Regions from separate parts of the Cohnella sp. 56 genome, predicted to be linked through region 2. Evidence: riboswitches for the same ligand, from Rfam matches in the RefSeq annotation. Region 2 holds a riboswitch; each other region holds the start of a gene.

Region 1 (7,847 bases), on a different contig from region 2:
TGCTCAAAGCGATCGAAGCCCGGGTCGGCGAAAAAACGATGTCGAAGGTGATGCGCACTTATTTCCAAAAATATCGCTTCAAGCATCCGGACAGCCAGGCCTTCCAGCGCGTCGTCGAATCCGTCACCAAGGAGGACTGGAAGGACTTCTTCTCGGCCTATGTCTACCGCGGAGAGACGGCCGACTTCGCAGTGGCCTCGGCCCGCACGGAGCCGGACGGCGAGGGCAGCTACCAGTCGAGCGTCCTGCTCACGCGCAAGATGGGAAGTCCGCAGGCCGTGACCGTGCTGTTCGGCTTCAAGGACGGCCAGACCGTCCGCAAGACATGGGACGGCATCCAGAATCACGTTCAACTCCGGCTGCAATCCGCCGCTCCGCTCGAATACGTGTCCATCGACCCGATGCTCGATGTCGTGCTCGATCACAGCAGGTACGACAATTATCTGAAAACCGAAGCGCCGAAGCGGCAACGCACCAAGCTCGACGTGACGCTGAGCCAGCTGATCGATGCGTTCATCGGCAGCATGGCCTGGTGAGGGAGGGATGAGAATGAACGACGCGATCCGCCAAGGCTGGACGACGACAAAACGCCACAAGTACGCGCTTGTCGCCCTCTTCCTGTACCGTTTGCTATGGGGCTTCTTTCTTTACCGGCTCATCGATTCCATCGTCGCTCCGGTGCTTGAGCGCTTCCCGGATCAGCATCCGCTCGGCGCCGCGGCCAAGCAGATCTTCGCGATCGAGGCGCAGTTCCGCCTGCTCAAGACGGATCTGGCCGATCGGACGCTGCTCCTGCTCGGGGGCATGCTGCTGCTCCGCATGCTGCTCACGCCGATTCTGAATGCCGGTCTGTATTATTCATTCGGCCATGACGACGATGGGGGCGGTACGCATGTGCTTCGGGGCATCAGAGAGGCTTGGAAAAAAGTAACGCTGCTGTATGCTGCCGAAAAACTGATCGCGCTGCTGCCGACTGTCTGGATCGTTCCGTTCGCACGGAGCGCCTACATGGCGGAGCCGAACGTCCAGGCGTGGATCGGTCAGATGCTCCCTTATGCTGCCGGCTGGGCGCTATGGATGATGGTCGTGCACCTGCCGTTTCTGTTCATGCAGTTCAGCGCAGCCGGCGGCGCCAGTCTGTGGCAGGGTGCGGTTCACGCCTTGCGCCGTCTGTTCCCGCTGCTGGCGGTGACGCTCCTGCTGCCGCTGCTCTCGCTCCTGGGCGCCGCAGCCGTCTCCGCGGCCTCGTTCCTCTGGACCGGCCTGGCGATCATCGTGCTGAACCAATCCTTTCATTTTATCCGCACCCTGCTGTCGCTCTGGACAGCCGCCTGCCAGCATCGATTGTGGCTGCGCGAGGATCAATGACCTCTGCAGGCAAGCTCGCGGCCAAGCATTGAAATACTCAAAAAGAGACGACGCGCGGTCCCTCCAAGGACCATGCGTCGTCTCTTTTTTTAACCGACTATTAATATTGGGTGAGAGGCGGGCATAGACTACGATCATACTCTTGCGACCGCACCCCCGTCGAAGACTTGCTTCCTCTTAATCTTTCTCATTTATTCATAGGCTCGGCCCATTTCTTGCCGGCAGCCCGCATCCCTTGCTACGTCTGGCTTTTCGGATGATGGCGACATATTCCTCCCCCTTTCGGACATTAAGGAATTCTAATCTTCAAGGAGCAGGAGTTGAGGCCTAAAAATCGAATTTCTAAAGCTAAGGTGCGAAAACTGCCGAATTCCCGCGCACGGGGAAACGGGGGAACCATTTTTTACTGGGTGAATTGACTTCGCCTCGCGCAGAAGTCATAGGGAACCTTCAACCGAACCCTCCAGCTAACCTCGTAGGCACCTGGAAGGAGCTTTCCGTTTTGCGTAAAGTTACAGTCCTCATCCTTGCTTTAACCTGCTTGCTTGCTTTCCAGATGGGCAGCGCGTCTGCCGCATCCAAGCTCGATTCGACCGTCTCCAAGCTGATCGGCATCGACTACGATTACGGCGGCACGACGACGAGCGGCTTCGACTGCTCGGGATTCACGGCCTATGTATTCAAGAAGTTCGATGTCACGCTGCCTCATTCGTCCAAAGGCCAGTTCGCGATGGGCGACAAGGTAGCTCGCGACGATCTGCGCCCGGGCGATCTCGTATTCTTCAATACGAGCGGCAGCGGCGTATCTCACGTCGGCGTCTACGTCGGCGACAACAGATTCGCGCATTCGGCCTCGAAGGGCGTGACGATCTCGGATCTGGATGACAAGTATTACGCGAAGCGTTATCTCGGCGCCCGTCGCGTGATGGACTCCGATACTTACAAGTCCGTGGCGATCGACCACGTGTAAGATTCGGCACAAGTGAGAGTTGCTTGCTTAGGCTAAGACCCGCCCCCAAAGCGGGTCTTAGCTGCTGCATGGAGTGAAAATGGAGAGGTATTAGTTGTATACCCGCATTCAAAAGGCGCGAAACAAGCTGTCAAAAAAAGTCCCGAATCCTCAGAAAAAGGATTCGGGACTTTTGGCATCTGGCGCGGATATTCCGCCTGACGGCGGTCCGTCCTCATCTCCGCCACGGGTAATCGGCGCCGAGACGTTCGGCCTCCTCCGGCTTCACGCCGCTGCCGTACCTGGCCTTGCCGTACAGCTCGCCGAGCTTCGCGGACATGGCGGCCAGCCAGCGGCGCATGTCGGACTGCTCCCGCTGTCCCCGGGGCGCGCCGCGGGCCGACTCCCATGCCTCGATCGCCCGGAGCGTCTCCGACGGCGTGTGCGAATCCCGGTGCGCATAGCCTTCGCGAACCGCTTCGTCGAGAACTGCGGCGTACAGGCTGCGAACCCGTGCCTCGGCCGGCAGGGCCGCCCACTCCTCGCGGCGAAGCGCAGGCTTGGCCTTGGAGCGCCGCCTGGCGAACAGCCGGCTGAGCAGCCGTTCTCCCTGGAGGAGGCTCTCGCGCTCCTCCGTATATCCCGGGTCTTCGTCGTTCTGGCGCTTGCCCTGGAGCATTCTGTCGTACCAGGTCTTGATGCGCTCGGACAGCCGACGCCACCAGACAGCGTTCAGCAGATAGCGCCGGCCGATCAGATAGACGGCGGCCAGCGCCAGCAGTGCGAGCGCGACGTACATGGCATACTCGAGCCACACCCAGATGCGCCCGGTGTCTGAAGCCTGCTCGGGAAAAACAGGCTGCTGTGCGGGCGGCTCGGTCTCGGGGGGCGGCTCGGGCGCAGGCTTGCCCTGGGGCATGAGCGCGATCAGCCAGCGGACGAGGCGGGCGATCGCCGGCCAGATCGGCACGCCTGCGAACGGCAGGAAGACGATGGCGACGAGCAAGCCCCAGATCGCCGCATACCGCCGGCCGGCTGCCGCGAGCCGGCGGGTGACGAGCCCGGCGCCCAGGCCGGCCTCGGACAGCGAGCTTGCCTGGACGAAGTAGATGCTGGCCGCCAGCCAGAGTATGCCGGCCGCCGCCAGCCACGGACGCGCGGCCGAGTCGATGCCAAGCAGCGGCGCGGCTGCGAGGACGACGGCATGCAGACCGACCGCAACCGAGCAGCGGACGATGCGCCGCCAGTCGTAGCGGGCGATCCAGGACAGCGCGCCGAGCGGCACGACAAGCGCCAGCAGCCATGGATCGACGGCGGCGGCAGCGGCAGCGAGGATGAGCACCAGCGCGACGTGAACGATGGCGGCAGGCATGCGGCGGCGCAGGATCGCTGGCAGCGCGCGGCCGCCAGCGGCGGCCAGCCAGGCGAGTCCGATCCAGCCGGCCAGCGGCAGCGACAGGTCCGCAAAGTCGCTGAGCAGGAGCAGCGCCGGATAAACGGCCAGACTGTCCGCCAGACTGCGAATGATCAGCTTCATGACATCCCTCCCGCTGCGGCTCTATGCGCTGCTGCCGGACGCTGTTGATGAAGCAGCAGCACCTCTACCCGATTGCCCGCTTGCCGCAGCCTGGCCAAGGCCTCCTCCTGCTTGGGCGTCACAAAAGCGGTAATCAGCAGCAGGTTCGTCCCGCGCATCCGGGCGCGAAGCAGGTCCTCCAGCAAATAGCCGAGCTCGAGCCGGACGACGGGTTCGAAGTCGGCCATCGCATCCAGCAGCGCGTAGAGCTGGCGCCGCCCGCCGGCCGGCTCGATGCGCAGCGGCACGCGCTCTGCGCCGCCGGCGCGGCCGTTGTAGATCAGCCCGGCGCGGCCGCCGGCGTCCAGCACCTGCTTCGCGGCGGAGGCCGCCAGGCTGATCGCCTCCTCGAAGCGCTCTGCCGAGATTCGCCGATTCGTGGCAGCATCCGCCAGCTCCGCGTTCAGCAGCACCGTGACGTCGCCCCCGATCATCGTCTCTCTGCGATTGACAAGCAGCTCGCCTGTTCTGGCGGTCGCGCTCCAGTTCACTTGCTTGAGCGCATCTCCGCTCCGATAGGCGCGTACGCCGGCCGTATAATAATGATCCTCGCGAAAAGCCTCCGGCGTGCTCATCGCACTCTGTATCCACTCGCGTGCCGCGCGAGGGATGTCCCGGGCCTGGAGCAGCCTCGGGTATACCGTGATCGCGCAGTCCGAGCCGACCGTGAGCGACCTGCCCGTCACGCCGAGCAGGTCGCCGTGCGTGATCGCGACGGACGCGATGCGATAGCGCCCCCGCTGCAGGCAGACGACCTCGTGCCGCCGCACGATCCGGGTGTACGGCCCGAGCGTGAACAAGCTGGCATGATTTTGCAGCGACTGGCCGACGCTGACGGCGAGATCGAGCTCCTCCTTGCCGAACCGCAGCGCGGCCGGCATCTGCGTCTCGACGCGCAGCCAGGGCAGCGGCAGCCACTTGGCGTTGACGAGGCGCTCCTCCATCCGGATCTTGTCCCCCGCAAAGGCATGCGGTACGTTGAACCTGCGCTCATACTGGATTCGCCGCAGTCCCAGCTTGCCGTACAGCAGACGCTGGACCAGTCCGACCGCAAGAGCGACGAGCAGCAGCTTGAAGATCAGCATGCGCTAAGCATAGACCGCATCCTGCTCGGCAGGCACGGCGGTGCGCTCCAAGATCTCGCTCACGATCTCCAGCGCCCGCCGGCCGCCTGCGAGCGGATCGTGCAGCACGAGGCGATGGGCCAGCACGGGCGACGCGAGCGCCTTGACGTCCTCGGGCAGCACGAAGTCCCGCCCGCGCAGCAGCGCCCTCGCTTGCGCCGCCCGCATGAACTGGAGCGTGGCGCGGGGGCTCGCTCCTATCGACGTATCTTCATGGCCGCGCGTCGCAGCCACGATCCCGAGCATATACGCCAGCACGTCGTCATGGCAGCGCACGTCCCTGAGCGCCTCCTGCAGCTGCAAAATATCGCCGACGCTCAGCACAGGCTCCGCAGCCGCCAGCGGGTCCGCGCTCATGAACCGGCGTACGATCTCCGACTCCTCGGCCGTCGTCGGATAGCCCATCGGAATGCGCAGCATGAAGCGGTCCAACTGGGCTTCGGGCAGCGGGAAGGTGCCGTGGCTCTCAATTGGATTCTGCGTCGCGATGACGAGGAACGGCACGGCGAGCGGATGCGTCTCGCCGTCGATCGTCACCTGGCGTTCTTCCATGCTCTCGAGCAGGCTCGATTGCGTGCGGGGCGTCGCCCGGTTCAGCTCGTCCGCCAGCAGAATATTCGTGAAGACAGGCCCCCGCCTCAGCTCGAAGGCGCCCGTGCGCTGGTTGTAAAAGTTAATGCCCGATACGTCCGACGGCAGCAGGTCCGCCGTGAACTGAATCCGCTTGAACTCGCAGCCGAGCGATCTGGACAGCGACTTGGCCAGCAGCGTCTTGCCGGTGCCCGGCACATCCTCCAGTATGATATGCCCCGAGGCCAGCAGCGCGATCAGCGCATACTCCGCCGCTTCGGGCTTGCCCACGACGATGGACGCAATCTGGTCCAGCACCCGGCCGGTCTTCTCCCGAACTTCTTTTAGATGAATCATGGCTATAGTCCTCCTCTGCCTCAAACGCTTTCAATTCCAGCTACCCTTCATATTACAGAGGCGTGGGCGGAATCACAAACAGCGTCGTCGAAGGAGGACATTCGCTAAACTTACGGGCACGATAAAAAAAAGGACAGGCGCTGAGCGGAGAACTCTCGGCACCTGTCCATCGGTTTGCGGCAATTACTTTGATCACTCATCGAACAAGCGGCTTAGCCCCTGCGAACGGCAGCTCCCAATCCCTCATGTAAAATTCAATCCGCCCGTATAGGGCAAGGGTATGAGGAAATTGCCGACGTTCATCATTTCTCCAAAGCATTTCGTAAAACGACAGGAATGACGCCGGGCGAATGGATTCATTCAAGCAGGGACAAAAAAAATCCCTGCCCGACCAGCGGCGAAGGGAATGAAACGCTTTAGCACCTGAGCAGCGAATCGACAGACAAAAAACGCCTCCTCAACCGCTAATGCGGCGAGAAGGCGTGTCAAGGCGTACGCTATACGACTGCTGCGGTCAGGCGGCCTTCTTCGCGGGCGGCCAATGCCGCCTTGTTCGCCGCCGGCTCCCGGCCGATGCCCTCTGCCAGGCCGTAAGGCAGGCAGAGCGGCGCGCCCGTGCGCGGATCGGGAATGACGTCCGCGTCGATGCCGAACACGTCGCGCAGCATCGACGGCGTCATCACTTGCTCGGGATGGCCCTCGTAGAGCACCGTGCCTTGCTTGAGCGCGACCAGATGCTGCGAGAAGCGGGCCGCATGGTTGAGATCGTGAACGACCATGATAATGGTGCGCTTCTGTTCGCGGTTAAGCTTCTCCAGCAGCGTCATGACCTCGATCTGATGCGCCATGTCGAGGAATGTCGTCGGCTCGTCGAGCAGCAGCACCTCGGTGCCCTGCGCGAGCGCCATCGCGATCCAGGCACGCTGCCGCTGGCCGCCGGACAGCTGGTCGACGGCGCGGTCGTGGAACTCGCCCATGCCCGTCGCCTGCAGCGCCCAGTCGATCATCCGGTTGTCCTCGGCGGACAATGCGCCGAATCCGCGCTGGTGCGGATAGCGGCCGAACGAGATGAGCTCGCGCACCGTCAGCCCCTCGGGCGAGGTCGGGTTCTGCGGCAGAATGGCGAGCTGCTTGGCGACTTCCTTGGTCGGCTGGCGGTGAATCTGCTTGCCGTCGAGGTACACGCCGCCGCTCTGCGGACTCAGGATACGCGCGAGCGACTTGAGGATCGTGGACTTGCCCGAACCGTTCGCGCCGACGAGAGAGGTAATCTTGCCATCGGGTACGGACAGATTCAGATCCTTCACGATACACCGGCTGCCATAAGCGAGAGTCAACTGATTCGTGCTTAACCGCGACATGTTTTCACTCCTCCGGCGAACGAATTCGCCTTTATGTTCATCTATATTCTGATAATCGTTATCATTATCAATCGTTAATAAGAATGATAATGGTTCTCAACAACAAAGTCAACGATTTACCATGTTTGATTTCGAATTTTTTAGCCGCAGCAGCTCCGATACGGTCACGAAGCGGTACCCTTCCTGCGTTAGCTTGGGAAGGATGATGCGGAGCGCGTCAATCGTCTGCGTCTTCCCGCTCACATAATCGTGCAGCAGCACGATATCGCCGCTGCGCACGTCGCTCATGATTCCTTTGACGATATGGCTCACGCCGGGCCGCGCCCAATCGTCCGTCGGATGGTGCCAGGACCACAGCACGGTCAAGAGTCCCTCCTCGCGTCCCACCGACAGCACCCGGCTGTTAAAAAAGCCTTCCGGCGGCCGGAACAGGACCGGCTTCGCCCCTGCGGCCAACGCGATGCTCTGCTGCGCCCTCGCGATCTCGCTGCGGATCTGTTCGTCCGAGCAGCGCAACAGCATGCGATGCGTATATGTATGAT
Region 2 (7,847 bases):
CGGCGCGAGACTCAGCCAAGCCGCGCTCAGCTGCAAGATCAACGGCTACAACATCGCGGATCTGTCCGCCATGGAGGTCGGGCAGCTCATCCGTGTCGCCAGGGAGATCGACGATCCGGCCGCCGGCCCCGTCGTCAAGTCGCTCACGGAGCGTCTGCAGCATCTGGTGGATATCGGATTGGACTACCTGACGCTGGACCGGGAGACGGACACGCTGTCCGGCGGCGAATCGCAGCGGGTCAAGATGGTGAAGCATCTGAGCGGCAGCCTGGTGGACGCGACGTACATCTTCGACGAGCCGAGCGTCGGCCTGCACCCCCGCGACGTGCACCGGCTGAACGGATTGCTGCAGAAGCTGCGGGACAAGGGCAATACCGTCATCGTCGTCGAGCATGATCCCGATGTCATCAAGGTGGCGGATCATATCGTCGACGTCGGACCTCATGCCGGCAGGCGCGGAGGCAGCATCGTGTACGAAGGCAGCTACGACGGGCTGCTGGAGTCTGGGACGCTGACAGGCAGCTATATGAAGCGGCCGCTCCAGCTCAAGCAGGCTTGCCGGCAGCCGTCCGGCAAGCTGCCGATCCGACATGCGGCGCTCCACAACTTGCAGGACGTGAGCGTCGATATACCGACCGGCGTATTGACCGTCGTGACGGGCGTCGCGGGCTCGGGCAAGAGTTCGCTCATCAACGATGTATTCCTGAGTCAGCACCCGGATGCGATCGTCATCGACCAGTCGGCGGTGGGCGTGTCCACGCGCTCCAATCCCGCGACCTACACGGGAATCATGGACGACGTCCGCAAGGCGTTCGCGACCGCCAACAAGGTCAGTCCGAGCTTGTTCAGCTTCAACTCCAAGGGCGCTTGCGAAAACTGTCAGGGGCAGGGCGTCGTATATACGGACCTGTCCTTCCTCGACAGCGTGAAGCTGCCCTGCGAAGTATGCGGGGGCAAACGGTTCAAGGAGGAAGTGCTCACCTACGAGCTGAACGGCAAATCGATTGCGGAAGTGCTGGAGCTGACAGTGGAGCAGGCGCTGGAATACTTCCAGCTCAAGGAGGTCGTACGCAAGCTGCAGGCGATGAGCGACGTGGGCCTGAACTACATCACGCTCGGCCAGCCGCTCAGCACGCTCTCCGGCGGGGAATGCCAGCGCATCAAGCTGGCCAGCGAGCTGCACAAGAAGGGCAGCATCTACGTGATGGACGAGCCGACGACGGGCCTGCATATGTCGGATATCGGCCATCTGCTGGAGATTATGAACCGCCTCGTGGATGCAGGCAATACGGTGATCGTCATCGAGCACAATCTCGACGTGATCAGCCAGGCCGATTGGATCATCGATATGGGACCGGACGGAGGCAGCAAAGGCGGGCAGGTCGTGTTCGAAGGTACGCCGGAGCAGATCGTCCATGCGGAGCAATCGATCACGGGAAAATATTTAAGCTAGCGCCAAGCTTCACCATGACGGATAACGCCTCTCTTCGCTCCCGCGGAGGGGGGCGTTTTAAGTGTACGTTTCCTGCGATTCCAATTCACATCTGCCGCTTGCTTGAGAAGCCCGTATGATCTGTGCAAATACGATATTTACATCATTTGTCCAAAAGCGTATATTCATATCAGTTCGTATTCACATCGTCGGATAGGGGAATAACGCAGGCATGCACGACCAAGAAAAAGCGGGCTATAAATCGATCGCGCTCGATATCGCGCAACGAATCGTGAGCGGCGAGCTCCCCGAGAAAAGCAAAATATCCGGGCGCTCCCTTCTCGCAGGACAGTACCACGTATCCCCGGAAACGATCCGCAAAGCGATCGTCCTGCTCAAGGACGAAGATATCGTCTCCGTGTCCCAGGGGAAGGAGATCGTCATCGTCTCCGCCGCCAAAGCCAATGAGTATATATCGAAAAACAATTATCTGAAATCCGCGTATTCGCTGAAGCAGGAAATCCAGCAGCTGCTGGTGGAAAAACACGAGGTAGACCGCAAGTTCGAGGTGCTGTTGAAGGAAATTATCGAAGCCTCCGACCGTCTCAAAAATCTGAAGCCCTACAATCCCGTCGAGCTCAAGATCAAGCCGGACGCGCATGTGATCGGAAAAACGATCGCAGCGCTTGAGTTCTGGCAAAATACCGGCGCGACGATCATCGCCTTAAGACGCGGCGTTAACGTATCCATCTCTCCCGGGCCTCATGTCGTGCTTCGGGAAGACGATGTCGTCGTCGTCGTCGGAGACGATCATGCGCACCGGAGAACCGAGCAATTCCTGAATACAACGCGCTTATAACGCGCCGGACATGGCGGCGTCGTCGCAAACAGCGGCGGCGGTTTTTTTCATACAAAATTATACATACAATTTTATTTATCAAATAAGGTTGTGAGTCGCCTGTTTTTTTGTTATCCTTTTAACGATCCCATATGCATCGATAAACGATGGAGCCTGTCATCAGGGCTCTTTCTCTTTATGCAGATGAGTAAAAGGAGTTCGTGATGTCATTTCAATCTGAAGCAAACAACCGGTACCACCTGTATTTAAGTTATGCCTGGAACCACAATGGCGCCTGCGACGAACTATGCGAGCTGCTGCGGCGCATAGAGCAATTCGATCCTGCTTTTACGCTGATTGCTCCCGACCATCCCGCGAACCGCTCAAGCGACGAACGAGCGCTCTACCAAACTATTAAAGCCAAAATGAAATTTTGCGATGTCGTGATTCTGCTGGTCGGGGGATACCCGGATTACAGCCGCTGGATCAACAAAGAGCTTATTGCCTGCAGAGACGGTCTGCACAAGCCTGTGATCGCCGTTCAACGGGATGCCCTCGACTCCGCATCTTTTATTATTAAAGAAAATGCGGACCTGATGGTCGGTTGGGATGCGGAATCCATCATTCAGGCGATCAAACAAATCGCGAGGAAGCCGTAATAGCCGCCGCTCAAGCGGCGAGCGCCTATTAATTCACAGTAAATTACAGACAATCTATTTTTGTATCAAAGGTTGTTTGAATGAATAAGGTTTGGTATACTCATCATTACCAGCTACGTTTCCTTTAAATTCCACCTTTATTTTCATAGTTGCTTCTGGCTTAATTTCCGGATCATCCGGAAAGCGGGGGAACCACTCTTTTGGGGCGAATCGGTCCGCGAGACCGTAGGGAACCATCTATCCCGAGTCCTTCAGCTAACCTCGTCAGCTATAGATGGGTCAATACTTGCGGCGGAGCTGCGCTCCGTTTGTCTTTTGACCCGTACAACGGGTCTTTTTTGTTGCCAAAAATGGCCCTTCACATAATTTTGATACGATGAGGAGGATGCAAGATGGCACAGCCAAAGTACATAACGGATATCGGGAAACTGACGCAAATCCCCGAGTCGGACCGCGAGAAGCTTCATCGCATTACGGATAAATTCGTTTTTCGCGTGAACGATTATTACTTGAACCTGATCGACTGGGACAACCCCGATGACCCGATCCGCAAGCTCATTATCCCCAACGAGGACGAGCTGGGCGAATACGGGCGATGGGACGCTTCGGACGAAGACACCAACTACGTCGTAGAGGGCTGTCAGCACAAATACAAATCCACGGCACTGCTCATCGTATCAGAGGTGTGCGGAGCGTATTGCAGATACTGCTTCCGCAAACGGCTGTTCCGCAACGACGTGAAGGAGGCCGTGAACAATGTGGAGCCGGGGCTGCAGTATATTGCGGATCATCCCGAGATCAGCAATGTCCTGCTCACGGGGGGAGACAGCCTGATCCTCGGCACGCCCAAGCTGCGGACGATCTTCGAGCGGCTGAGAGCGATCGACCATGTGAAGATCATACGGCTCGGCTCCAAGATGCCGGTATTCAATCCGATGCGGATCTACGAAGACGAAGCGCTGCTGGAGCTGATCCGCACGCATTCCACCACGGACAAGCGGATTTATGTCATGGCGCATATCAATCATCCGCGCGAGATCACGCCGGAAGCGAAGAGAGGGTTCGAAGCGCTGCACCAGGCAGGTGCGATTGTGGTGAACCAGACGCCTGTCCTTCGGGGCATCAACGACGATCCCGCCGTTCTCGGTGAGCTGCTCGATCGCCTGTCGTGGGCCGGCGTGACGCCGTATTACTTTTTTGTGAACCGGCCGGTTGCGGGCAACAAAGCGTTCGTGCTGTCGCTCAAGGAAGTATACGACATCGTCGAAGGCGCCAAGGCGCGCACCTCCGGACTCGGCAAGCGGGTACGGCTGTCCATGAGCCATACGTCGGGCAAGATCGAGATACTGGCGATCGAGGAAGGCAAGGCCTATCTCAAATACCACCAGTCCCGGGACAATGAATACGGCAAGTTCATGGTGCTGGATTGCCCGGACGATGCATCCTGGTTCGACGACCTGCCGGGCAACGAGTTGCATTGGAAAAAGCCGGCTAAAAAGTCGGATAAAATCGTCTCGGTCAATTCGCTGGACGACATGCCGCAAAGGGGCAGAAAGCTCATGGCGGGGCGGTAGGAAAACGCATTGACAGTTGGGCGACGGGACAGACGACAATGAATCCGGCGATTACTTGCCGCCGCTCCTCGAGAACGTAGGCCAAGGCCGAATTCATCAATTACGTCAAGCAGGCAGCCCTACGGCTGCCTGCTTGACGTTAACTTGTATTCAATTAAATGAAGGAAAAATGCTGTCAATGCGAAACCATGGTCGTTGCCTGCGCTTTCCCCGGCTTGACGCGCGCCTTGCTCCAGTCCAGCTTGACATACCGCAATCCATTGGCCAGGGCGGCCAGCACCATATTGCTGCACAGCGCGATCCAGGCGCCGACCTGGCCGTAATCCAGCACGACCGTCAGCAGCAGTGTGACGGGGATGAAGACGATCCAGTTGAGTACGAACGCCACGCGGGATAAATAGGTCGTATCCCCGATCCCGCGAAGCCCGCCGCCAAAAATAATGCCCGACGTATTGAACAGCTGGATGAACGCCGCCAGATGAATGAGCGGAATAACGGCCATGTACACCGCCCGCTCCGGCGTATACAGCTTCGCGATCGGCAGCGCGAAGACGAACATCAGGAGGGAGATCAGCACCATCATCAGGACGCCGAGCACAACCGTCATCAAGCCGAAGCGCTTCGCCTCCGCGGGGCGTCCTTTGCCGATCTCCTGCCCGGTGCCGATCGTCGCCGCCGCTCCGAACCCGTTCGACGGCATGAAGCCGAACGACAGAATGTTCAGCGCGATTTCGTTCGCTGCAATGGCCACCGTGCCGAGGCGGGAGATGCACATCGTGAACACCAGCATTCCCAGGCTGTTGGACATCTCCATCATGCTGAGCTTCGCGCTCTCGAAGACCATCAGCTTGACCTGTTTCGGATCGAACCGCTCGCGGCTGCGGGTCAGCAGCGTAGCGTTCAGGTACCCGTAATACACCCACAGACACAAGCCGAGCGTGACGACTTCCGCAATCAGAACGCTCCAGGCGGCGCCCTGCAGCCCCAGGTCCGGGAACCCGAATTTGCCGTAAGCCAGCACATACGTAAGCACGACGACAAGGCCGCTGTTGATGAGCGCGATCGTCATCGGCGTCTTGGTGTCGCCGATAGCGCGGAGGTAAGCGAAAAATGCGCCGCCAAAGATACCGAAAACCAGCGCGATCATCCGCAGCATGACGTAATCGGTGCCCAGTGAGACGATCTCGTCATTTAATCCCATCGCCCTTAAGATAAGCTCTGGCGCGAGCAGACTGCCGATCAGCAGCAGCACCGCGAGTATACCCGTCAACAGCAGCGCGATTTGCATCCGCTGGTTGGCGATGCGCATTTCGCCGGCGCCGTAGTTTTGCGCAACCAAGTAGTTGATCGCATTCTGTATGCCGGCACACAGCGCCCACATGTTGTACATCAGAATGTTCGTAACGCCGACGACCGCGATCGCGGCCGCTCCAAGTTTCCCTACAATCATCAGAACGAGCAAGCCCGTAAAGGTCATCGATGAAAAAGTAGCGATGGAGGGTAAAGCCAGTTGTAAAATTCGTTTTGCCAATTGCACGCTTTAAGCCTCCTCAAGCAAACATAAGCACTATTATATACGGAGGCTCGTACCGATTCCTAGCGGGATTTGCAACCGATTCTTATAAATTAGCAACCAATTGATTCTAATTCACGCCGCTCATGGCCGGAAGTCACACATCCGCTTCACCTGCAATATGATGAGCCTAGAAATATAAAGAGGTGAGCCAATGGGTGTCGTCAAGGCCAGGAAACAAGATATCGATATGCTGGCAAGGCTGCTTCGCGCGGAAGCCGAGACCGAAGGGGAGATGGGCATGCTCCTCGTCGGCAATGTGGGGATTAACCGGATCAGAGCGAATTGCTCCGATTTTAAAGGCCTCCGGACCATTCCGCAAATGATCAACCAGCCGCATGCGTTCGAAGCGCTCCAGCACGGTCTGTATTATCAAGGCTCAAGGGAGAGGGAGCGCCGTCTGGCGCAGCGGGCTGTGAACGGGGAGCGGAACTGGCCGGCCGAATTCTCGCTATGGTACTTCCGTCCGGGCTCGTTCGAGAACCCCGGCCCCTGTCCGCCAACGTGGTACAATCAGCCGCTTGTCGGACGATGGAAAAAACACTGTTTTTATCAACCGACCGTAGAAGAATGCGAAAATGTATATAATACGGTTTAATTTTTTTTAAACCGGGCTTGCTCTGTTGCCGACTCCTTTAATAAGGCGGTCGGTTTTTTTGTTCGGCTGCAGACGGGTTAATAACAAAACCGCCTTCCGGAGCTGAAATACAGCAACTTTTAAGCGGGAGCTTACGTCTCACAACTAAACAAAAAACAAGGAGGTGCATGGGGATTAAGAAACTTTTTGTAGTTTTTGCATTATATTGTTTTGTATTCCTTGTGGGTTGCGACAACGAATCGGCCGAATCAACCGCGCAGAGCCATCTTGAACATACTGCGTATCTTAAATCGTTTGGCTGGCATGTTGAGGACAAGGTGGGCGAAAGAAAGCAAAGTACAAAAAACTATTTGCCGGCAGCCAATGTCGGTATTGATCTGAAGCCGTATGAAGAAATTGAAATTACGACTTACTTGCTGAAAGAAAAGCAAAAATCAGGAAAGAAAATATTCGCCGACATCTATGAGGCGAATGGAGACATCGTTGGAGGAAGCGGACATTTGGAAACTTGGGAGCCCGGCGATTTCTCTTTGAAGGATAAAAAACGGTTAATCAAAGAAGGGACAATTAACAAGTAAAGTGTCCTCGCTTATTGCGCGGACGGGGAACGATAGCATTTTGGCCGCCTGAACAGGGCGGTTATATTTTTGTCGCAAGCAAGCTTATGGTGGAGGAGTCGCATCTCGGAGTCGGAAAAAGACAAGATTTTCCGCAGAAATGAGCGTCGGCTTTCTCCCGTATTTCTTGTTTATTTCTATCACGAAAACGAGAGTTGCGCCGCTAAAATGAAAGCGCGCCCAAGTTGGGCGACATCTTTTAGGGGAGGCGAATTGATGAGCAAGCCCCTTGTCCGTCGTCAGATAGAGACCGTTCCAGGAGGCAGGGCTTGAGTTGCCTCCGGAGGCGAGGGCGCGGCTGGCATTGGTCGGATCGATCGCGATGCCCATCAAGCCGCCCGCGTTCAGGCCGATATTGGCGGGCTCCCAGTGGGCGCCTCCGTCCGTGCTTCGATAAGCGCCGCCTAAGCTGTTAACGTCATTAATCACCTCGCCGGACATAGATTCGCTCGCGGCAAACATAAAAAACCGCAGACGACAACGGGCATGCAGTACTTTCTCTTGCGAGCAAGCAAGCAGACGTTAAGCCGGAGGCGGTTAACTTCGGAGCTACTTC
Region 3 (7,847 bases), on a different contig from region 2:
TGCGTCGACCTCGCGCTGCGGCGTTCGGCGGACGGCGCGCTGTGCGTGAATCTGCTGAATCTGGCAGGAATGCCCGTGTCCAATCGGCGCGGCTTTCCGGATTACATCCCGCCGATCGGTCCGATTCAGTTATCGGTTGCGGCGGCTATCAAGCCGACCTCGGTCGTGTGGGAGCCGTCGGGTCAGCCGCTCGATTACGAATGGCGCGACGGACGCGTGGAGTTCGTCGTGCCGGAACTCGACATTCACGGTGCGGCGGTCATCCGGTAGCGCCGGGGAACAAAGCCCGAACAGCGCCGCCTAATGCTCGCAAGAAAAAATCCCCCGTACGGCGACAGATGAAAGGACATCTGCGGCCATGCGGGGGATCATTTTTTTCGTTTTTTTGACGATGCCTCTTCCCTACTGAACCTCGATCATTGCTTTCCAATTGTCAGGATTAATAATCCATCCCGATGAAAATGCCTCCACGAAAATATCTTTCGGATGTCTCATCTCCACCTTTTGATAATCGCCATGCCCAAGGTTTCAAGGGCTTCCTGATTTGCTTCTCGACTGGATCGGTGCCACAATCCAACTGGAGCAGGCCGGCTCCAATACACCCGCAATGTCCGATATAATTTGAAGCATGTAAAGGTTCGAATCCCGAATCCCTAATCCCGAATCCAAACAATCCGGACATCGAATCTATGAAATCCGCACTAGGCATTCCTTGACGAATTCGTTAACGTGATAAAACTACATTTATATAAGACGGGCATTGGGCATATGAGATGGATATCGCTGTTATGGATCCCGTTCCGATTTCATCTCGAGTTCGATTACGAAGCCGCTTATTCTGATCAAGAAAATGATGGTCGACTGGAACAGAGGCGCGAGGGAGTTCGACGGCAAATTTTCGAAGGACGAGGTCGGTACGATCGGAGAGACGTTCAAGCGAATCTCGTCGGAGAACGAAGAGCTGGCCAGGAGGCTCATTCGTTCGGAGTTAAAGGAGAGGGAAGCGGTTTGACATTTCTTATCCTTCTCTTTATCATATAGGCACGCTTAATTTCCGGTTGCAATGTCCGGAAAGCGGGGGAACCCAGTCAAGTGGGGCGAATCACTTCGCATGAAGTGTAGGGTACCATCTTACCCGAGTCCGTCAGCTAACCTCGTCAGCAATGGATGGGTCTATTTTTTCTTTTCTTTACAGGTAAATCCCGGACCCTATTATTCAGGGTCTTTTTGCGTTCTGCGGACCCTGCTGGCATTTATCATCGGACTGGTTCAATACAGGAGAGAGGAGGCTTCTACATTGCCGTTTCACACGAATCCCCAGTAGAACACGAAAAGGAGAGTGCTAAAATGGCGAAAGCAAAATACATAATAGGCGGGATCCGGCATGCGTGATAGCCGGCATGTCCGTTTTCTCGTTTCCGCTCCGAATCAGGACGGCCGATCGTTCGTCAAACAGTTGATTCGACGAGAATTGCCATATGCGCTGCTCACGAACAACAAAAAGGAAAAAAGCAGGCTGCAGCGGTCCAAGCATGCGCAGCTGGTGCAGGTGAAGACGGCCGAACCCGACACTTGGCGGCCGCCAGGCCTCGATGCCGATCTAATCATCCTATTTGAGAGAAGTCCTGCGCTGTCTTGGCGGTACGTTCAGTTTTGCCGGACATGGACCGAGAGCCCCATCCATATTTTTACCTGCAGGGGCAGCTTCATTTCCAAGCGAAGAGAGATGGATATCCAGGTTCATCAACATATCGCGGGTATTGATCCCGCGTACCTGGATATGAAAATCGACTCTTTTATCGGTTGTGTCTCCGGGCGTGCGGACGAGTTATGGCAGGAAGCATATATAAATGAAGGAATCCGCTGATCGTCAGCGGCATTCCTTCGCGACCGGGACATACGTCATTGACCGGTTGGCCGGATTTCGGTAACATCGAATAACAAGCTCCCTGGCGCATGGGCAATCTCGTCAGGCGAGCCTTTCTTTTATTTTGGGGAGGAAGAGATGAATTCAATCCAACAACTGATCGCCGATCTGGGCGTCGCGTCCGGCCTGTCCGCCGATCTGGCGAATGCTGTCCTGATTGTCGGCATTGCGGCCCTTAGCATCCTCGCGCATTATGTCACCAAGAAGGTCGTGCTCAGCATCACTTCCCGATATATCCGCAGCAACCGCTATAAGTGGGCAGATCATTTCCTCCGTCGGAAAGTGCTTCAGAGACTGTGCCACATCGTTCCCGCCATTATTATTTATTCCTTCTCGTACAGCTTCCCTGGCTATCACCGTCTGATCGGGCAGGGAATCGCAGTCTATCTGACGATCGTGGCGATCATGGTGCTCGACGCGCTGCTGAACGCCATGAACGATATATATACGACCTACGAGATCTCCAAGAGCCGCCCGATAAAGAGCTACATTCAGGTCGTAAAAATATTTTTGTTCGTCATCGGCGGCATTGTGGTCATCTCCAATCTGATCGGACAGAGTCCGCTCATCCTGCTCAGCGGCATCGGCGCGCTGTCTGCGGTCATGCTGCTGATCTTCAAGGACTCACTGCTGGGCCTAGTCGCAGGCGTCCAACTGTCCTCCAATGATATGGTGCGGGTCGGCGACTGGATCGAGATGCCCAAGTACGGTGCAGACGGGGACGTGATCGATATCTCTTTGAACACCGTCAAGGTGCAAAACTTTGATAAGACGATTACGACGATCCCCTCGTACGCGCTCATCTCCGATTCGTTCAAAAATTGGCGGGGGATGCAGCGGGCGGGCGGACGGCGCATCAAGCGCTCGCTATATATCGATATGAACAGCGTAAGCTTCTGCAAGCCCGAGATGCTCGAGCGGTTCGAACGCATTCAGTATCTAAGCGACTACATTCGGGAAAGGGCTATGGAGATCGAGCTGTACAACCGGGAACGCGAGATCGACCGCACCGTGAAGGCGAACGGTCGCGCGATGACGAATATCGGCGTATTCCGTGCCTATATCGAGCGGTATCTGGCGCAGCATCCCAGGATTCATCGTGATATGACGCTCCTCGTTCGCCAGCTGCCTCCAGGCGAGAACGGTCTGCCGCTGGAGATCTACGCATTCACCGATACGACCGTATGGAGCGAGTATGAAGGCGTACAGTCCGATATCTTCGATCATCTGCTCGCGGTCGCGCCGGAGTTCGGGCTCGTCGTGTTCCAGAACCCTTCCGGCCACGATATGCGCGAAATGTTCAAGCACGAGCCTATGCGCTCACGCATCGCATCGGGAGGAGACGCTCCCTATCGGTAATGGTCGGCTGGGGCCATAAGGTTCGGTGAGCGCGCACGTCTGGCACAGAGCAGATCAATATGATATCCCGATGAATAAACAAGCCCCTGTACCTGTCCTGGCGACGGTGCAGGAGCTTGTTTTCGTGCCGAGCATGGCCCGGCCGACGATGCTCCGGAACTTCTTCATGCCCCGTCTGAGACTGTGGGAACCGGCGCATGACGGCAGCCATGAATGACGGCGAGAAAATGCCGGGTATGATAGGCATGCTGGGCGAGCTACTTCGCCGCGGCTTGCTTCACGGCAGGATGGAGAAATTCACATTGCAAATTTAGTGTCATTATACTTAACATCGTGAAAACGCCTTCCAATCAACGCGAACGTTTCCGAAATATGTAAGCGAACACATCACAATTGAATTCATTCGCCGCCGCCGCAACAAACAAAAAATAGCTAACAAAAACAAAATGCGGCCATTTGAATGTGACTTTAATTAACATAGTATGGACTTAGGCAATCGGCAACAACCGTACAAGCAAAACGGGGAGGGCAAACAAATGAAAAAGAAAAATGTGGCAGTAGGTCTGGCAATGACACTCGGAGTCGGGTTGCTGGCGGGGTGCGGCAGCTCGAACGACGATTCGAGCGCTTCGCAGTCGGCGGGCGCTTCGGCGAGTACGGGCGCCAGCGCCAGCGCGTCGGCCAGCTCGAGCGCAAGCGGCGAAGCTTCGGGCGGCGAAAATATCAAGGGTACGATCACGTGGGCGACGCACCGGACCGAACTGGTCGATACCGACCTGAAGAAGTATGTCGAAGCGTTCGAAGCCAAATACCCCGGAACCACGGTCAAGATTGAAGGACTGAAGGACTACGAGCAGACGATCCGCGTACGGATGGCTGCGAACGAGTTGCCGGACGTACTCTCGCTTGTCGAGACGACGCAGTCGGACTTGCCGAAGTTCTACGAGCCGCTCGACGATCTCGGTCTGGATGACAACATTTACTTCAAGGACTACAACTCCTATGACGGCAAGCTGTACGGCATTACGCAGCAGGTGGCGATCAACGGACTGCTGTACAACAAGCAGGCATTCGCCAAGGCCGGCATCGCCGAGCCGCCGAAGACGCTTGACGAGCTGTTCGCCGATGCGGACAAGCTGAAGGCTGCAGGCATCGTGCCGATGGCGACCGCCTTCAAGGACGCCTGGACGCTCCAATACTGGACCGACCCGGCCGAGTTCATCTACGGCAGCACGAACCTGCGCAACGACAAGATCAAGACGGATACGCCGTTCACGGTCGACGGCGCATACGGTCAGGGTCTCGGCATCCTGAAGCAGCTCTATGACAAGGGCTATCTCGAGAAGGATGTCTACTCGGCGACGTGGGATCAGACGCAAAAGGATCTCGCCTCCGGCAAAGCGGCGATGATGTACATCGGCAACTGGGCGATCTCGAACCTGCTCAGCAACGGCCTGTCGCTCGATGACATCGGCTTCGTCCCGCTGCCGTACGACAACAGCGGCACGTACAAGGGCATGATGCGCAACGACTGGGCGTACGCAGTCAGCGCGACGAGCAAAAACAAGCCGCTCGCGAAGGCGTTCATCAAGTTCCTGCTCGAAGAGTCCGGCGACTACAAGGATCACATGATCATCTCGCCGCTGAAGGATCAGCAGCAAAGCTTGAAGCAGATTACCGACTTCATGGCCTACAAGCCGGAGATGCTCGAAGCGCAGTCGATCGGCGAAGACGTGAAGGCCGTCGAGAACAAAATGCAGTTCGATCCGTTCAAGTTCATTCAAGAAGTGACGGTCGGCAAGATGCAGGACGTGTTCGACAGCTACAACAAGAAGTGGAAGTCGACGAAGGCGGCGCTCGGCAAGTAACGGGACCGGCGGGCGCAATTGCGGCATGACCGACAGAAGCGGATGGCCGGTCCTACGGACATCCGCTTCTGTCGTGTCCAGCCCCGTCCGTCGTTTAGGAAAGGAGTGCTAGCGGATGATCGACAGCCTGTCGTACAGCCTGCAGAAGCGGATTTTGATCGTCCTGTTCCTGCTCGTACCGATCGCGCTGATGGCGGTATTCTCGCTGTATCCCACCGGGTATCTGGTTTTTCTCAGCTTCATGAGCTGGGACGGCTTCAGCCCGGAGAAGACCTGGGTAGGTATCGCCAATTACAAGGAAGTGTTCCAGACGAAGGAGATCTGGCAGGCGTTCGGCCACAACTTCGTCTATGTCATCTGGGGCCTGCTCCAAAATGCGCTCGGCCTGTTCTTCGCGCTGGTGCTTAACTCGAAGCTGAAGGGGCGCAACGGTTACCGGGTTATGCTGTTCATGCCTTATATTATGAACGGCGTCGCCGTCGCTTATATGTTCAACTATGTGTTCAACTCGGAATACGGCTCCTTCAATATGATGCTGCGCGGCATGGGACTCGATTCCCTCGCGATTAGCTGGTTCGGTTCGCCGAAGGCGGTCAACCACGTACTGGGCTTCATCACGCTGTGGAAATTCATGGGCCTCAACATGGTCATTTATCTCGCCGCGCTGCAATCCGTTCCTTCGGAAATCATCGAAGCCGCCAAGATCGACGGCGCTTCGCGCTTCCAGACGACGATGCGCGTCGTATTGCCGAATATCACCCAGGTCATCGAGCTGAATCTGTTCCTGACGATTATCGGTACGCTCGAGATGTTCGATCTGCCGTTTATTCTGACAGGCGGCGGACCGCTTGGCGCGAGCGATACCTTCCTGACGAAGACGGTCGCTACGGCATTCAAGTTCAACAACTTCGGGCTCGCGTCCGCCATGAGCATCACGCTGATCGCGCTGGTCGTGGTCGTGCTGGGCATCCAGCGGCTCGCAACACGGAGGTGGTCGGAATGAGCGAGAAGCGCTTCGCGCCATTGTCCGTGTTCCAGCATCTCATTTTGTGGATCGCCGTCCTTGTGATCGTATTTCCGCCGTTTGTGCTCGTGCTGAACGCGTTCAAGAGCAAGACGGAGTTTGCCCAGACGAGCGTGTTCAAGCTGCCGCACAGCTTTCTGAACTTCGACAACTTTGCCGCGGTCATTACGCGGGCGCATCTCGACCGCGCCTATATGAACACGCTGTTCATCATCGTGATCGCCGTCATCGGCAATGTGGCGCTCGGCACGATGGTGGCGTATGTGCTCGGCCGGTTCGATTTCAAGCTGAAAAACCTCATCATGGGCACCTATATCGCACTGTCGTTCGTACCGACGATTACGACCCAGGTCGCGACCTTTACCGTCGTGAAAAACCTGCATCTGTACAACACGCTATGGGCGGCCATCGTCCTGAACCTGGGCACAAGCGTGCTGCAGCTCTTTATCTACTTGCAATTTCTGCGGAATATTCCGAGGGAGCTGGACGAGGCCGCGATGATGGAGGGCGCGTCGCTGTTCCGCATTTACCGGACCATCATCTTCCCGCTGCTGACGCCGGCGACCGCGACCATCGTCATCATCAAGACGATCGGCATCTACAACGACATGTTCACCCCGTACCTGTACATGCCGGCGCAGAAGCTGACGGTCGTATCGACCAGCCTGATGAACTTCTCGTCGGAGCGGAGCACCGAATGGGAGATGATGTCTGCGGCGATATTGCTGATTATGCTGCCGATCATCGTGCTGTACTTGTTCTTCCAGCGGTATGTGTTTGCCGGGATCGTGAACGGTGCAGTAAAATAGCTGTACTCGCACGGTCAGACAACGGGAGGAAGCGGCATGGTGAAGAAGGGTTGGAAAATCGCCGGACGGGCGATCGACAAGCTATGGGTGGCGTTTGCGAATCTGAATATGCAGCAGAAGCTGCTAATCGTATTCCTGACGCTGGTCTGCCTGCCGCTCTTCATGATCAGCTACGCTTCTTCCTATTACTATGCCCGTTCGATCAAGGCGAACACGACGTCGTACGCGACCGAGATCACCTCGAAGACGCTGCTTAAGCTCGACGATTACGTGACGGACCTGTACAATATGTCGGCGATGCCGCTGTACAACAAGGACTTCCTCGACTGGCTCGCGGACCCGAATACGGGCCTTGCGAAGGAGCAGGGGATGGACCTGTATATCTCGAATCTGAACAAAATCAAGCCCGATACGGTATCGGTCTATGTGTTCGATAACTACGGGCACGTCAAATACAACATCAAAACCGGCGGCATGCGCAACAACCTGTCGGAGGTCGAAGGCGACTGGACGAACATCGCGAAGGCCGCGGACGGCAAGCCGGTGCTCGTCAGCACGCAGGAGGTCTCGACCGGGAAGGACAACTACTACGCCTTCTCCGTCATCCGGGAGCTCAAGCAGGTGAAGTTCGATCTCGCGCCGATCGGCTTCATCGTCTTCGACACGAACATTACGGCGTTCGAGCGCCAGTTCCGCGATCTCGACGACGTGACGAAGGGGCAGACGATTCTCGTCGACGAGAACGATAGGGTCGTCTATGCGACCGACCGGTCGCTGCTCACCCGCAATCTGTCGGGCGAAGAGGCGATCCGGCGCGCGACGTCGACCTCCGGCTCGTTCCCGAGCGAGCTGGGCGGCGA

The links. A riboswitch is a leader RNA that binds a small molecule or an ion and turns the genes downstream of it on or off. The one in region 2 is predicted to bind cyclic di-AMP.
Region 1: linked by a shared signal. The riboswitch ahead of VQ071_RS16410 (C40 family peptidase) and the one ahead of VQ071_RS22615 (KamA family radical SAM protein) in region 2 are both predicted to bind cyclic di-AMP.
Region 3: linked by a shared signal. The riboswitch ahead of VQ071_RS17835 (hypothetical protein) and the one ahead of VQ071_RS22615 (KamA family radical SAM protein) in region 2 are both predicted to bind cyclic di-AMP.

The regions. Positions count from the first base shown of each region.
Region 1 is NZ_JAZDQE010000009.1:35,539-43,385, forward strand. It holds gene VQ071_RS16400 (M1 family metallopeptidase) at 1-536, shown strand, start outside; gene VQ071_RS16405 (hypothetical protein) at 550-1,368, shown strand; cyclic di-AMP (ydaO/yuaA leader) riboswitch at 1,722-1,865, shown strand; gene VQ071_RS16410 (C40 family peptidase) at 1,871-2,338, shown strand; gene VQ071_RS16415 (hypothetical protein) at 2,553-3,854, opposite strand; gene VQ071_RS16420 (DUF58 domain-containing protein) at 3,851-4,978, opposite strand; gene VQ071_RS16425 (AAA family ATPase) at 4,982-5,944, opposite strand; gene VQ071_RS29330 (AraC family transcriptional regulator) at 6,233-6,364, shown strand; gene VQ071_RS16430 (ABC transporter ATP-binding protein) at 6,442-7,305, opposite strand; gene VQ071_RS16435 (polysaccharide deacetylase family protein) at 7,414-7,847, opposite strand, start outside.
Region 2 is NZ_JAZDQE010000015.1:39,190-47,036, reverse strand. It holds gene VQ071_RS22630 (excinuclease ABC subunit UvrA) at 1-1,453, shown strand, start outside; gene VQ071_RS22625 (TrkA C-terminal domain-containing protein) at 1,665-2,291, shown strand; gene VQ071_RS22620 (TIR domain-containing protein) at 2,495-2,929, shown strand; cyclic di-AMP (ydaO/yuaA leader) riboswitch at 3,077-3,214, shown strand; gene VQ071_RS22615 (KamA family radical SAM protein) at 3,322-4,503, shown strand; gene VQ071_RS22610 (MATE family efflux transporter) at 4,679-6,040, opposite strand; gene VQ071_RS22605 (cell wall hydrolase) at 6,231-6,674, shown strand; gene VQ071_RS22600 (DUF4830 domain-containing protein) at 6,842-7,252, shown strand; gene VQ071_RS22595 (hypothetical protein) at 7,337-7,732, opposite strand.
Region 3 is NZ_JAZDQE010000010.1:109,001-116,847, forward strand. It holds gene VQ071_RS17825 (alpha-amylase family protein) at 1-270, shown strand, start outside; gene VQ071_RS17830 (hypothetical protein) at 854-1,012, shown strand; cyclic di-AMP (ydaO/yuaA leader) riboswitch at 1,035-1,178, shown strand; gene VQ071_RS17835 (hypothetical protein) at 1,385-1,867, shown strand; gene VQ071_RS17840 (mechanosensitive ion channel family protein) at 2,006-3,286, shown strand; gene VQ071_RS17845 (hypothetical protein) at 3,357-3,503, shown strand; gene VQ071_RS17850 (ABC transporter substrate-binding protein) at 3,823-5,154, shown strand; gene VQ071_RS17855 (carbohydrate ABC transporter permease) at 5,270-6,157, shown strand; gene VQ071_RS17860 (carbohydrate ABC transporter permease) at 6,154-6,987, shown strand; gene VQ071_RS17865 (cache domain-containing sensor histidine kinase) at 7,024-7,847, shown strand, end outside.